DNA from 2 places in the Cellulosimicrobium protaetiae genome. Region 1 is predicted to be linked to the other one. Evidence: predicted binding sites of a transcription regulator. Region 1 holds the regulator's gene; the other holds the start of a gene.

Region 1 (7,333 bases):
CGCCTGGTCGTCGTGCACGCGCGCCCGCTCCCGGAGGGCGTCGACACCCCGGGTCCGGACGGTCGGGGCCCTTCCGCCGGCTGACCGCGCGGGACGGTGGTGCGCGACGGACCCGTCACCTCGTCCCGAGGGTCAAGACCCGTTTGGTCCGGACCGCGGGACGGGCGCACCATGGGAGCGTGCTACGCGCCCTCCTCCTCGAAAACCTGCACCCACTCGCCGCCTCGAACCTCGAGGCGGCGGGCATCGACGTCACCGTCCGGACCGGCGCCCTCGACGAGTCCGAGCTGATCGAGGCCCTCGACGGGGTCCACCTGCTCGGCATCCGGTCCAAGACGAACGTCACCGCGAACGTGCTCGAGAACGCCCCCGACCTGGTGGCGCTCGGTGCGTTCTGCATCGGCACGAACCAGATCGACCTGCGGTCCGCGGCGACGCAGGGCGTCGCCGTGTTCAACGCGCCGTTCCAGAACACGCGCTCCGTCGTCGAGCTCGCGCTGGCCGAGATCATCGCGCTCACGCGCCGCCTCACGGAGCGCGACCGCGCCCTGCACGAGGGCCGCTGGGACAAGTCGGCCGAGGGCGCGCACGAGGTTCGCGGGCGCACGCTCGGCATCGTCGGCTACGGCAACATCGGCACGCAGCTCTCCGTCGTGGCGGAGAACCTCGGCATGTCGGTCGTCTTCTACGACACGGCGGAGAAGCTCGCGCTCGGCAACGCGCGCCGCATGGACACGCTCGACGAGCTGCTCGAGCAGGCGGACGTCGTCACGCTGCACGTCGACGGCCGCCAGGGCAACGCGGGCCTCTTCGGGGCCAAGCAGTTCGCCCGGATGCGCCCGGGGGCGATCTTCCTCAACCTGTCGCGCGGGTTCGTCGTGGACTACGGCGCGCTGCGCGAGGCGATCGTCGAGGGTCGCGTCTCCGGCGCCGCCGTGGACGTGTTCCCGCACGAGCCCAAGCGCAAGGGCGACAGCTTCGACTCCGAGCTGCGCGGTCTGCCGAACGTCATCCTCACCCCGCACATCGGCGGGTCCACCGAGGAGGCGCAGGAGGCGATCGGGCAGTTCGTGTCGGCCAAGCTGCGCGACTACCTCACGACGGGCTCGACGACGCTCAGCGTCAACGTCCCGAACCTCGCGCTCGAGCAGACCACCGGGATCACGCGCGTGACGCACCTGCACCGCAACACCCCGGGTGTGCTCGCCGCGGTCAACGCGACGCTCGCCGAGCACGGCACCAACATCGAGGGCCAGCTCCTCGCCACGCGCGGCGAGATCGGCTACGTCGTCACCGACGTCGGCTCGCGCGTCGAGCCCGCCGTGATCGAGGCGCTCGCCGCCATGGAGCAGACGATCGCCCTGCGCGTCCTCGACTGACGAGGCAGCACTCACGACGCTGCGCCCCGCGTGGCGTCGCGTCGACCTTCGCCGCGTGCCCCGGTTCCGTCCGGCGCACGCGGCGAAGGTCCTCGTGCGCCATGACCTTCGCCGCTGAGCGGCCGGCACGGCCCGGTGCCACGATGAGGCATGACCGGATACACGCACGACGCGCCGCAGGTCCTCGACGCCGACGCGTGCTGGGACCTCGTGGAGGGGACCCATGTCGCACGCCTCGCCGTGAGCGTCCGGGGGGAGCCGGACATCTTCCCCGTGACCGTGCGCGCGCACGAGCGCACGATCGCCTTCCGCACCGTCCCGGGCACCAAGCTCGCGACGCTCGTCACCAACGAGCGCGTCGCCCTCGAGTGGGACCACGTCGACGGGGACGGGGCGTGGAGCGTCGTCGCTCGCGGCACCGCGCACCGGATCCGTTCCGAGCACGAGGTGGACGCCGTCCAGGAGGACGCGCCGCCGCTCGTCCCGACCGTCGACGTCCCGACCGAGGAATGGGTCGTCGTCGAGGCGCGCGACGTCACCGGTCGCCGCTTCGCCCGCTCGGGGGGCTGAGTCCGGACGCACGTCGTCCGGCCACCCCGCGCGGGGACGACCGGACGAGGTGAGGGCGGTGGTCAGCCGGACTTGCGGCGGAAGGTGCGCTGGACCGGGCCGACGGTCTCGGAGCCGTGCACGGAGCCCGTGTTGGACTCGCCGTCCGTCGTGCGATGACGCGTCGCGTTCTTGCGGTCGAGCGCCTCGCGGAACTTCGCCTTGGCCTCCTCGGTCGGTGCGGTGTCAGCCGCTGGACGCTGCTGGTCGGACGCCATGGCGATCTCCTCGTCGGTGGGGACTTCGGTCTGTGCCCGGTGCGCTCCGGCGGTCCCGCTCCGTGGTCCGCCCAGCACTCCGAGCACCCCGACAGCCTCCCCCACGGCGACGCCCGACGCCAACTGATTTGCCCGCCGGACGTGACCGCGGCGCACCGCGCACCGCGTGCGTCGGGTAGCGTCAGCGCCGTGCCGCCCGATGCTCCCACCCCGAGGACCGACGAGGCGTCCGGCGCGACGCCCGACGTCGGTGGTCCGCTCCCGCACCGACGCCTCGGCCGTACCGGGCTGACCCTTCCCGTGGTGTCGCTCGGGCTGTGGCAGAACTTCGGTGAGGCAGACCCGTGGTCCACGCAGCGCGAGATCGTCCTGCACGCCGTGGACCGGGGCGTGACCCACCTCGACCTCGCGAACAACTACGGCCCACCGGGCGGAGCAGCGGAGGAGTCGCTGGGGCGTCTGCTCGCCCGCGAGCTGCGCCCGCTGCGCGACGAGCTCGTCGTGACGACCAAGGCCGGCTACCGGATGGGACCCGGGCCGTACGGGGAGGGAGGTTCGCGCAAGTACCTCCTCTCCTCCCTGGACGCGTCGCTCCGCCGCCTCGGGCTGGACCACGTCGACATCTTCTACTCCCACCGCTTCGACCCGACGACCCCGCTCACCGAGACGATCGGGGCGCTCGCCACCGCGGTGCGCTCGGGGCGCGCGCGCTACGCGGGCATCTCGTCCTACTCGGCGCGGCGCACGGCGGAGGCGTTGCGGGTCGCGGAGCAGGTCGGCGTGGACCTCGTCGTGACGCAGGTGTCGCACTCGATGCTCAACCGGTGGATCGAGGAACCGGACCCGCACGACCCCGCGGGAGCGTCCGTGCTCGATGTCGCCGGAGCCGAGGGACTCGGCGTCGTGGCCTTCTCACCGCTCGCGCAGGGGATGCTGACCGACCGCTACCTCGACGGCGTCCCGGCGGGCTCGCGGGCCGCGCGCGGCGGTCCGCTCCGCCCGGCGTTCCTCTCGGAGACGAACCTCGCCCACGTCCGCCGGCTCGACGGGCTCGCGCGCGCCCACGGGCGCAGCCTCGCGACGACGGCGATCCTCTGGGCGCTGCGGGACGAGCGCGTCACGTCGGTCCTCCTCGGGGCGAGCTCGACGCGCCAGCTCGACGACAACCTCGCGGCGCTGGACGCGCCGGCGCTCTCGGCGGAGGAGCTCGAGGCGGTCGACGCGCTGCCGTCGGACACGGGTATCAACATCTGGGCGTCCCGGTCCAGCGACCTGTAGCCCTCCCGCGCCCCCTGCAGCACCCTTGAGCTCTGCGGGCGGACGTCGCAGGTGCACGACCGTCCCGAGGTGCCCGGCCTGCTCAGGTCCGGGACGCCGACTCCTCGGCATCGGCGCTCGGGACCGCGCCGGACGCGGCAGCCTCGGAACGTGCCGCGGCAGACTCGCGCTCCTCGCGTTCGACCCGCAGCGAGGTGATGGCGCTCTCGAAGTCCTCGAGCGAGTCGAACGCCTGATAGACGCTCGCGAAGCGCAGGTACGCGACCTCGTCGAGCTCGCGCAGCGGCCCGAGGATCGCGAGCCCGATCTCGTACGCGTCGAGCTCGGCGCTGCCGCTCGCCCGGATCGTCTCCTCGACGCGCTGCGCGAGCACCGCGAGGTCGTCCTCGTTGACGGGCCGGCCCTGGCACGCCTTGCGCACACCGTTGACGATCTTCTCCCGGGAGAACGGTTCCGTGACCCCGGAGCGCTTGACCACCGACAGGCTGGCGGTCTCGATGGTCGTGAAGCGCCGGTTGCACTCGGGGCACTGACGGCGCCGCCGGATCGACGCCCCGTCGTCCGAGGTGCGCGAGTCGACGACGCGGGAGTCCGCGTGGCGGCAGAACGGGCAGTGCATGGCGGGCTCCTCCGCGGGGTCTCGCCGACAGGTCGGCGCGACGAACGTATGCCGTCACGGCCAAGCGGTGCAACACGCCGACGACGCCGACCGCCCGTGGACGGGGCGTGCGGCGCGCACGCGGCCGCGCAGGCGCCGGTGGACAGCAGAACGGGGGCGGTCGTGATCGACCGCCCCCGTCGGGACGCCCCCGTCCCCATCTCGCGCGTGACTCGCCTCACGCGCGGCGACGCGCACAGGAGACGCGGTGGACCGCGTGCTCCTCGCCTCGTTCGCCCAGCCCCCCAGCCGGCGTGTGAGGTGACACTAACTTAGGTCGACCTAAGGCGTCGCGCAAGCCCAGGGGCTCACTTCCGGACCGTCGCCGACGTGTCCTGCGTCACAGTCGGCCCGGCATCCTCCGACCTGCCCCGCACGCCGCCCCTCACTCCGCGTCGACCGGAAGGAGGAGCCGCTGCCCGACCTGGAGCCCCGACGACGAGAGCCCGTTGAGCTCGGCGAGCCCGCTCACCACGTCGCGCAGGTCCTCACCCGGCTCCGCGACGCCGCGAGCGAGCTCCCACAGCGTCTCCCCAGAGCTCACGACGTGGACCCGGACCTCCAGGGGCTCGCCCGGCCCGCTCGCGACCGCGACGCCCACGCGCGCGGCGAGCAGCAGGACCACGGCGGCCAGGAGCACGAGCACCGCGCGGCCGCGTCGCGTGAGCCGCAGCGGCCGCTCCCCCGCGCGGCCCCTCGCCGCAGCCCCGCCCGTAGGCCCGAGGGGCCCGACCGTCGAGATCGCCATCGCTTCCATGCCTGCTCCGTCCCGGCTCGCGGGCCCGATCGCCTTCCCCGGTCGATCGGGCTCCGCGAGCCCTTCGCCTCCGTGCCGACCCGGGCGGTCGAACACGTGTACGTAGAACACCTGTACGAAGGTCTACCACGGACGACCCACGGAGTCGAGACATGCTCGAACAGGTGTTTGATTCGTGTCGCAACCTCCCCTAGCCTGGGTGCAGGTCGGTTCGCCGGACATGTCCGCTCGGACCCGGAGGAGCGACCGTGGTCCCGGGGCGCACGCCGCGGGGAGGGGAGGTCGCAGACCCGGGAGGCGTCGGCGGCCACGACGGACGAGGCGGAGCGACCATGGCGGGACGAGGCACGGACAGGGCACGGGGGCTCGCCGAGGTGCGCGAGCTCCCGGACGGGTCGGCAGGGGGTGACGGGCTCACCCCGCGGCAGCGTCTCGTGCTCGAGACGATCCGCGCGTGCGTCGAGCAGCGCGGCTACCCGCCGAGCATGCGCGAGATCGGCGAGGCCGTCGGGCTCACGAGCCCGTCGTCCGTGAAGCACCAGCTCACGACCCTCGAGCGCAAGGGCTTCCTGCGCCGGGACCCCAACCGCCCCCGCGCGATCGAGGTCGTCCAGCCCGACGACGCGCGCCGCGCGACCCCGCTCGTGGCGGCGGGCGGCGCGACCGAGCCGACGTACGACGAGGCGCACCCCGCGCCGTCGTACGTCCCGGTCGTCGGCCGCATCGCCGCCGGCGGACCGATCCTCGCGGAGCAGGTCGTCGAGGACGTCTTCCCGCTGCCCCGCCAGCTCGTCGGCGAGGGTGAGCTCTTCCTCCTGCGCGTGCAGGGCGACTCGATGGTCGACGCGGCGATCTGCGACGGCGACTGGGTCGTCGTGCGCCGGCAGCCGGTCGCGGAGAACGGCGAGATCGTGGCGGCGATGATCGACGGCGAGGCCACGGTGAAGAGCCTGCGGCGCGCGGACGGGCACGTCTGGCTCATGCCGCACAACGCGGCCTACGACCCGATCCCGGGCGACGACGCCCAGGTGCTCGGTCGTGTCGTCTCGGTGCTGCGCAGCCTCTGAACGGCCCCGCCGTCGGCGTGCCCCCCGAGCGCTCGTACGTGACCGGTGGCAGCGGACGTGATGCCTCAGCCGTGAACAGGGCGAGAGCCGGGTGGTCGACGACCACCCGGCTCTCGTCGTCGGCGGACCCGCGCTCTCAGAGCCCGAAGCGTCGCGCGACCGCGCGCAGGGACTCGGCCGACGAGCGCAGGCCGGCGAGCTCCGCCTCGGCCAGCGGGACCTCGACCCGCTCCGCCGCGCCGCGCCGGTCGACCAGCGTCGGCAGCGAGAGGCACACGTCGTCGAGCCCGTACGCGCCGTCCAGGAGCGTCGACACGGGCAGGATGCGGTGCTCGTCGTCGAGCACGGCCTCGATGATGCGCGTGCCCGCGAGCCCGACGGCGTAGTTCGTCGCACCCTTGCCCTCGATGATCCGGTAGGCCGACTGCACGACCTCGCGCGCGATGTCGTCGCGCACCTGCTCCGTGAGGGGTCCCCGCCCACCGAGTCCCGGCCACTCGAGGAGCGGCACGCCGCCGATCGTCGCGGAGCTCCACAGCGGGATCTCGCTGTCGCCGTGCTCGCCCGCGATGTACGCGTGGACGTTCTGCACCGCGACGCCGCAGTGCTGAGCGACGAGGAACCGCAACCGGGACGAGTCGAGCACGGTCCCGCTGCCGAAGAGCTGCGACGGAGGGAGCCCGGAGAACTTGAGCGCCGCGTAGGTGACGATGTCGACGGGGTTGGTCACCATGACGTAGACCGCGTCCGGGGCGACCTCCACGAGCCCGGGCAGGATCGTGCGCATGAGCCCGATCGTGCCCTCGGCGAGGTCGAGCCGCGTCTGCCCGGGCTTCTGCTTCGCCCCGGCCGTCACGACGACCACGTCGGCCCCGGCGCACACCGCGACGTCGTCCGACCCCTCGACGCGCGCCATGGGCATGAACTGGATGCCGTGCTGGAGGTCGAGGACCTCCGCCTCGACCTTCGCCCGGTTCACGTCCAGGAGCGCCACGGTGCGCGCGGCGCCGCGCATGAGCGCCGCGTACGCCAGCGTCGACCCGACGGCGCCCGCGCCGACGATCGCGAGCTTGGTGGTCCGTGCTCCCCCTCCCGGACCGCCCGCGGTCCCGTCGCCGGTGCTCTGGGGGGACGTGCTCGTCGTCATCTCGCCTCCGTGAAAGTTCGTGGGATCCCTGATGCTCGCGGGAAAGGACTCAGCCTAGGGCGGCGAGGCGCCGCAGCGCAGCGGTAGCGACGTCGCGGTCGGTCGTCTGCCAGAACCCCGGCATCGACCGCGTGAGGAACGTGCCGTAGCGCGCTGTCACGAGGCGCGGGTCGAGGACCGCGACCACGCCCCGGTCGGCCGTGGACCGCACGAGCCGACC
Region 2 (7,333 bases), 590 kb from region 1:
CCCCCCGTCCGGACCTGCGCGTCCCGGGGGTCTTCGACCTTCCCGACCGCCTGGCCGCGAAGGCCGACCCCGTGCTAATCGCTGCCGACGAGCGCCACTTCGCCGCGATCGCGGCGAGCCTCGAGCACTCCGCCGCCGACCTCGCGCAGCGCCTCGACGCGGCTCGGCGTGCGCCGGGCGGCAGTGGGACCGAGGCCCTCGAGCGCGACCAGGAGATCCACCGGCTCAGCGGCCGTCTGCGGCTGCTCCAGCGCTACGGCGTCGACCTGTGCCTGGGCCGCATGACCTTCGCCGACGGCTCCGCTCCCGTCTACGTGGGCCGCGTGGGCCTCACGGACCCGGCGGGGGAGCGGCTGCTCGTCGACTGGCGCTCGCCCGCCGCGGAGCCGTACTTCGCCGCGACACCCGCTCACCCCCTCGGCCTCGCGGCGCGCCGCCGCTACCGGTGGACGCGCGGCCGCGTCACCGACTACTGGGACGAGGAGCTCGTGCCCGACGGCGCGGGGTCGGGCGCGGCGCTCGACGACCAGTCGGCGTTCGTCGCGAGCCTCGGGGCGGGCCGGTCGCCGCGCATGCGCGACGTGCTCGGCACGATCCAGGCGGACCAGGACGCGATCGTGCGCGCGGGCTCGCGGGGCGCGCTCGTCGTCGACGGCGGCCCGGGCACGGGCAAGACCGTCGTGGCGCTGCACCGCGCCGCCTACCTGCTCTACGCCGACCCCCAGGTGGGCGGCGCGCACGGGGGCGTGCTCGTCGTCGGGCCGAGCCGCCCGTACCTCTCGTACGTCGCCGACGTGCTGCCCGGGCTCGGCGAGGAGGGCGTGCAGACCTGCACGCTGCGCGACCTCGTCCCGGAGGGTGCGGCGGCGCGCGAGGAGACGGACCCCGAGGCGGCCCGGCTCAAGGCGTCCGCCGCCCTCGTCGCCGCGATCGAGCCGGCCGTGCGCTTCTCCGAGCGACCGCCGGCCGAGGGCATGGAGGTCGAGACACCGTGGGCGGACGTCTGGCTGTCCACCGCGGACTGGGCGGAGGCGTTCGAGTCCGTGGACCCCGGCACCCCGCACAACGAGGCGCGCGACGACGTCTGGGCCGCTCTCGTCGAGATCCTCGTGGACAAGACGGTGGGCGAGGGAGACGTGGAGGACGCCGGGGACCTGTCGGCCGACGACGTGCGCCGCTCCCTGCGGAGCCACCGCGCGCTCGGCGCCGCGTTCGACCGCGCGTGGCCGCTCGTCGAGGCCACCGACCTCGTGGCCGACCTGTGGTCGGTGCCCGCCTACCTGCGCCTGTGCGCGCCGTCGCTCACGCCCGAGCAGGTGCGCACGCTCCAGCGTGCGGACGCCCAGGCGTGGACGACGGCGGACCTGCCGCTGCTCGACGCCGCGCGACAGCGCCTGGGCGACCCCGAGGCGTCGCGCCGCCGTCGCCGCAACGAGGCCGCGGTGGCGGCCGAGCGCGCCCGCATGGACGACGTCGTCGACCACCTCGTCGCGTCCGACGACAGCGAGCTCCAGGTGATGACGATGCTCAAGGGGCAGGACCTGCGCGACGCGCTCGTCGACGACGGCGCGCTCGTGACGGCCACGCCCGACCGCCTCGCGGGGCCGTTCGCGCACGTCGTCGTCGACGAGGCGCAGGAGCTCACCGACGCGGAGTGGCGGATGGTGCTGAGCCGGTGCCCGTCGCGCAGCGTCACGGTGGTGGGGGACCGGGCCCAGGCCCGCCACGGGTTCGCGGAGGGCTGGTGTGAGCGGCTCGCGCGCGTCGGGTTCGACCGGGTCGAGGAGGCGTCGCTGAGCGTCAACTACCGCACGCCGCAGGAGGTCATGGCGGCGGCGGAGCCCGTCATCCGGGCCGCGCTCCCGGACGCCAACGTCCCGACGTCGGTGCGCAGCACGGGCGTGCCGGTCGCCTACGGGGCGGTCGCGGACCTCGACGGGGTGCTCGACGGCTGGCTCGCCGAGCACGCCGAGGGCACGGTCTGCGTGATCGGCGGCGCGGGGTTCGCCGCGGCGTCGACCGAGCCGATCGTGGCGAGGCTCGGCGAGGACGGGGCGTCGCGCGTGCGGGTGCTCACGCCCGAGACGGCGAAGGGCCTCGAGTTCGACCTCGTCGTGCTCGTGGACCCGCAGACGTTCGGCGACGGCATCGAGGGTGCCGTGGACCGCTACGTCGCGATGACGCGCGCGACGCAGCGGCTCGTCGTCCTCGAACGCTGACGATCTCCCGCCGAGCACGACATGAAGGTCGTCGAGAAGCCTGTGGCGACCTTCATGTCGTGCTCGGCGGAGAGGACGGTCAGGCGACCGAGACGGCCAGGTCCTCGATGACCTCGACGCCCGGCAGGCGTCCGAGCAGGTTGCCGGGCAGCAGGAGCTTCGAGGCGCGCACGCCGCTGCCGATGAGCGCGGGCTCGCCGTCCGTCACGACGCGCGAGTCGACGAGCACGCGCCACCCCGCCGGCAGCCCGACGGGCGTGATGCCGCCGTACTCCATACCGGACTCGGCCGTCGCGCGGTCGGTCGGCAGGAACGACGCCTTGCGCACGTCGAGGAGCTTGCGTACGCGCGTGTTGACGTCGGCGCGCGTGTGCGCGCGCACCACGGCGGCGGCGATCCGCTCGTCGCCCGCCCGGGCGCCGCCCACGACGACGCAGTTCGCGGACGCCTCGACGGGCAGGTCGAACGCGGCGTTGAGCGTCGCGGTGTCCGCGAGGTCGGGGTCGATCTCCGTCACGGCGACGAGCGCCGCGACGTCCGGGTCGGCCTCGGCCCAGCGGCGCAGTGCGTCGGCGGTCGCCGGGGCGACGAGGTCGAGGTGGTCGAGGGCCGGCTCCCAGGTGAGCGAGCCGAGCGTGGGCAGGGTCGTGCGGGCGTCCATGACGTCAGCCTGCCATCCGGTGGGCCGTCGTGCGGCGGGGGCCGGATGCCGAGCATGCGCGGCGGGGATGAGGTTCAGGTAGAAGCCGAGGGTTGGGGTCAACCCTCGAGCGACGGTCGAGAGTTGCGTCGGGCATCTCGGACGAAGCCGACGGCTCTCACCTGCGGAGTTGACACCCCGCGACGGCGGTCGTTCACTGGAAGTGTTCGAACATCTGTTCGAACACCGGTGGGTGCAGAACGACGCCCACGAGCAGTCGACGCGTGACGACGCGTCCCGTCCGAGCAGCACCGGGAGGCGAGATGACCCTTCTCGCCGACCCCACCGAACGGGCGGGGGCACCGGTCGTCACCTCCGGGGACGACAAGGCCGAGCGCGCCCGCGCCGTCCTGCGCCGTGCGGAGGAGCGTACGGGCGTCCGCCGACACCGCCCGGTCGTCACCCCCGCGGTCACGGCAGCACCGGTCGCCGTCCCGCGAGCCGACGCGGCACGCCCCGCCGACGTCTCGTTCACCGACGTCCCGGTCACCGATGGCTCCTCGCTGCCGGCCCGGCCGGCCCCTGTCGCGCCGGCCGAGGGTCCGGTGCGCGCCCGCGGTCGCCACGTCGCGATGGGTGACGCGAGTCGGGAGGTGACCACGGACGAGCGGGCGTGGCCCGTGCACGACGCGCTCGCCCCGCTCCTGCCGCTCGGCGGGCTCCAGCGCGGCACGGTGGTCGCGGTGCGCGGGTCGACCAGCCTCCTGCTCGCGCTCGTCGCGCGACCGTCGCGAGCCGGGGCGTGGACCGCCGCCGTCGGGTTCCCCGCGGTCGGGCTGCTCGCGGCCGCCGACGTCGGCGCGGACCTCGACCGCGTCGTCCTCGTCCCTCGGCCGGGACCGGACGCGGCGCTCGCGATCGCGGCGCTCGTCGACGGCCTGGACGTCGTGGTCGTCGGGCCCGACGCCGCTCTCACCGACACCGACCGGCGCCGCCTCACCGGCCGCGCACGCGAGCGCGGCGCGCTGCTCGTCGCGGCCACGGCGTGGCCGGGCGCGCACGTCGCGCTCACGGTGACGGGCGGCGGCTGGTCCGGCGCGGACCGCGGGGCGGGCTGGCTGCGTCGGCGCACGCTGGTCGTCGAGCGCGCGGGCCGCGGGGGTGCCGCGCGACCCACGCGGGTCGAGGTCGACCTCCCGCTCGCGCACGAGGACTGGCCGGCGTTCCTCGCGGAGCCCGAGCCGGTGAGTGCGGGGGATCTGCAGTCCGTCGGCTCCCGCGACGACGAATACCCCGCACTCAGCGAGCCGGGTGGACCCGGGTTGAGGCTCGTCGGATGAGCACGAGCCCGACCCGCACGGCGGCCCTGTGGGTGCCGGACTGGCCGGTGCTCGCGGCGATGGCGGTGCGCGACGTCCCCGCGCACGTCCCCGCCGCGACGCACGACGGCCGCCGCGTCGTCGCCGTCTCCGCGACCGCTCGCGCCCAGGGCGTGCGCCGCGGCATGCGTCGCCGCCGGGCCCGCGAGTGCTGCCCCGAGCTCGAGCTGCTCGACGTCGACGACGCGCGCGACGCCCGCGAGTTCGAGCCCGTCGCGCTCGCAGCCGAGACCGTCGTCGCCGGTCTGGAGATCACCCGGCCCGGCCTGCTGCTCCTGCCCGCGGCGGGGGCGAGCCGGTACCACGGGTCCGACGCCGCGCTCGCGGAGGCGCTCGTCGCGCGCGTCGCCGACTCCGGGTACGAGTGTCAGGTGGGCGTCGCCGACGGCATCCTCGCCGCCGTGCTCGCCGCGCGGGACGCCGCCGTCGTGGTCCCCGGCGGCTCGGCCGCGTTCCTCGCGCCGCGGCCCGCGCGCGACCTCGTGCACGTCGCGGCCCGCCCCGACGCCGCCGTCGCGATCGACGAGCTCGTGGACCTCCTGGGCCGGCTCGGCGTGCGCACCCTCGGGGCGCTCGCGGCCTTGCCGCCCGCGACCGTCGAGGGACGGTTCGGCGACCTCGGCGCGTGGGCGCACCGGCTCGCGCGCGGCGAGGACCTGCGCCCGCCCGCGCGGCGCCGCGTCGAGCCCGACGTCGCGGTGAGCGCCGAGCTCGACCCGCCCGCCGAGCGCGTCGACGTCGCGACCTTCGCCGCGCGGCGGCTCTCCGAGGACCTGCACGACCAGCTCGTCGCGCGCTCGCTCGTCGCCGGGCGGCTGCGCATCACCGCGCGGACCACCGAGGGCGACGACCTCGAGCGGACCTGGCGGCTCGACGGGCCGGGCGCGATGAGCCCGGCGCGCCTCACGGACAAGGTCCGGTGGCAGCTCGAGGGCTGGCTCACCACCACGTCCGTCCGGGCCGGGCGTGCGGCCCGGGCAGCACGGCAGGGCAGCCGTGGTGGCGAGCGCGGCGGCTCGCCCGGCGGCGCCGACGTCGTGCCCGACGTCGCGCCGCTGGCTCGCCTGTCCCTCACGGCCGAGGAGGTCGTCCCGGCGGGGGCGGAGCAGCCGCGCCTGTGGGGCGCGTCGAGCGGGGAGGACGCGCGCGCCCACCGTGCGCTCGGGCGCGTGCAGGGGATCCTCGGCGGCGACGCCGTCCTGCGCGTCGAGGTCCAGGGCGGTCGCGACGCGACCGACCGCGTGCACCTCGTGCCGTTCGGGGAGGACGTCGCGCGCCCGCGCGACCCGGCCCTGCCGTGGCCCGGCGCGCTGCCGAGCCCCGCGCCGGCGGTCGTGCCCGTCGAGCCGCAGGACGTCGTCGTGCTCGACGCGGCGGGGCGGCCCGTCGTCGTCGACGCGCGCCTCGCGATGAGCGGCGAGCCCGTCACCGTGCGGTGGCCCACCGCTGCGCCGGAGGCGGGCGCGCGCCGCCCGGCGCCGCCTCGACGCGAGGGGACGCTGCCCGGCCCCGGGTCGGTGCGCGCCGTCGTGGACTGGGCCGGGCCGTGGCCGCTCGCCGAGCGCTGGTGGACCCCCGCGCCGCGGCGCCGGGTGCACGTGCAGGTCCTGCTCGACGACGGCCGCGGGCTCCTCCTCGCGAGCGCCCGCGGACGCTGGACCGTGGAGGGCCTCTATGACTGACCGGACGACCGGGCCGCGCTACGCCGAGCTGCACGCCCACTCCGCGTTCAGCTTCCTCGACGGCGCGTCGCACCCCGAGGAGCTCGCCGCCGAGGGCGCCCGGCTCGGGCTGTCGGCGCTCGCGGTCACCGACCACGACGGTCTGTACGGCGTCGTGCGCTTCGCCGAGGCGGCGCGCAAGGTCGGGCTGCCCACGATCTTCGGCGCCGAGCTGCACCTGCCCGTCGTCGACGACGGGCGGACGCCCGCGGGACTGCCCGTGCTCGACCCGCCCACCGGCGTGCCCGACCCGCGCTCGACCCACCTGCTCGTCCTCGCGCGGGGGGCGCAGGGCTACCGCCACCTGTCGAGCGCGATCGCCACCGCGCACCTCGCGACCGGGACCAAGGGCGCCGCCCGCTACGACCTCGACGCGCTCGGCGCGCAGGGCGCGGGCGAGTGGCTCGTGCTCACCGGCTGCCGCAAGGGCTCTGTCCGGCGGGCGCTCGTCACCGCCGGACGCGCCGCGGCGCGCCGCGAGCTCGACCGGCTCGTCGCCGTCTTCGGCGCGGACAACGTGGCGGTCGAGATCACCGCGACCGACGACCCGCGCGACGCCGACCTGCACGCGGCGCTCGCCGACCTCGCCGCGGACGCCCGCCTGCCGCTCGTCGCGACGACCGCCGCGCACTACGCCAGCCCGCGCGACGCCGACCTCGCGGGGGCGCTCGCCGCGGTGCGCGCCCGCTCGTCGCTCGACGACCTCGACGGGTGGCTGCCCGGCGCCCCGACGACGCACCTGCGCTCGGCGGCGGAGATGCTCGCGCGCCACCACCGGTACCCGCAGGCCGTCGTGACCGCGGCCGCGCTGGGGGACGAGTGCGCGTTCGACCTGCACCTCGTCGCACCCGACCTCCCGCCGTACCCCGTGCCGGACGGGCACACCGAGGCGACCTGGCTGCGGGAGCTCGTGCGGCGCGGCGGGGAGAACCGGTACGGGCCGCGCGGCCAGGAGAAGATCACGGGCGCGTGGGCGCAGATCGACCACGAGCTGCGGGTCATCGAGGACCTGCACTTCCCGGGGTACTTCCTCGTCGTCTACGACCTCGTGGAGTTCTGCCGGGTGAACGGGATCCTCGCGCAGGGCCGCGGGTCGGCCGCGAACTCCGCGGTCTGCTACGCGCTCGGCATCACGGCCGTCGACGCGGTGAAGCACGGCCTGCTGTTCGAGCGCTTCCTCGCGCCCGAGCGCGACGGCCCGCCGGACATCGACGTCGACATCGAGTCGGGGCGGCGCGAGGAGGTCATCCAGCACGTCTACGGGAAGTTCGGGCGCACGCACGCCGCGCAGGTCGCGAACGTCATCTCCTACCGGCCCAAGTCCGCGGTGCGCGACGCCGCCCGCGCGCTCGGGTACGACGTCGGGCAGGCCGA

The links. The regulator LexA, encoded in region 1, represses DNA repair genes until DNA is damaged. The targets are predictions, from matches to a motif close to TCGAACANNTGTTCGA.
Region 2: the regulator LexA is predicted to act here: its motif matches at 3,087-3,102, upstream of FIC82_RS10795 (YbaK/EbsC family protein).

What each region holds. Positions count from the first base shown of each region.
Region 1 is NZ_CP052757.1:3,143,587-3,150,919, forward strand. Features, by position in the region: gene FIC82_RS13470 (HelD family protein) at 1-84, shown strand, start outside; gene serA (phosphoglycerate dehydrogenase) at 180-1,379, shown strand; gene FIC82_RS13480 (pyridoxamine 5'-phosphate oxidase family protein) at 1,530-1,949, shown strand; gene FIC82_RS13485 (DUF5302 domain-containing protein) at 2,012-2,206, opposite strand; gene FIC82_RS13490 (aldo/keto reductase) at 2,396-3,484, shown strand; gene nrdR (transcriptional regulator NrdR) at 3,567-4,103, opposite strand; gene FIC82_RS13500 (LysM peptidoglycan-binding domain-containing protein) at 4,528-4,899, opposite strand; gene lexA (transcriptional repressor LexA) at 5,232-5,966, shown strand; gene FIC82_RS13510 (L-lactate dehydrogenase) at 6,103-7,113, opposite strand; gene FIC82_RS13515 (ATP-dependent DNA helicase) at 7,163-7,333, opposite strand, start outside.
Region 2 is NZ_CP052757.1:2,550,676-2,558,008, forward strand. Features, by position in the region: gene helR (RNA polymerase recycling motor ATPase HelR) at 1-2,219, shown strand, start outside; gene FIC82_RS10795 (YbaK/EbsC family protein) at 2,299-2,880, opposite strand; gene FIC82_RS10800 (hypothetical protein) at 3,183-4,199, shown strand; gene FIC82_RS10805 (DNA polymerase Y family protein) at 4,196-5,920, shown strand; gene FIC82_RS10810 (error-prone DNA polymerase) at 5,913-7,333, shown strand, end outside.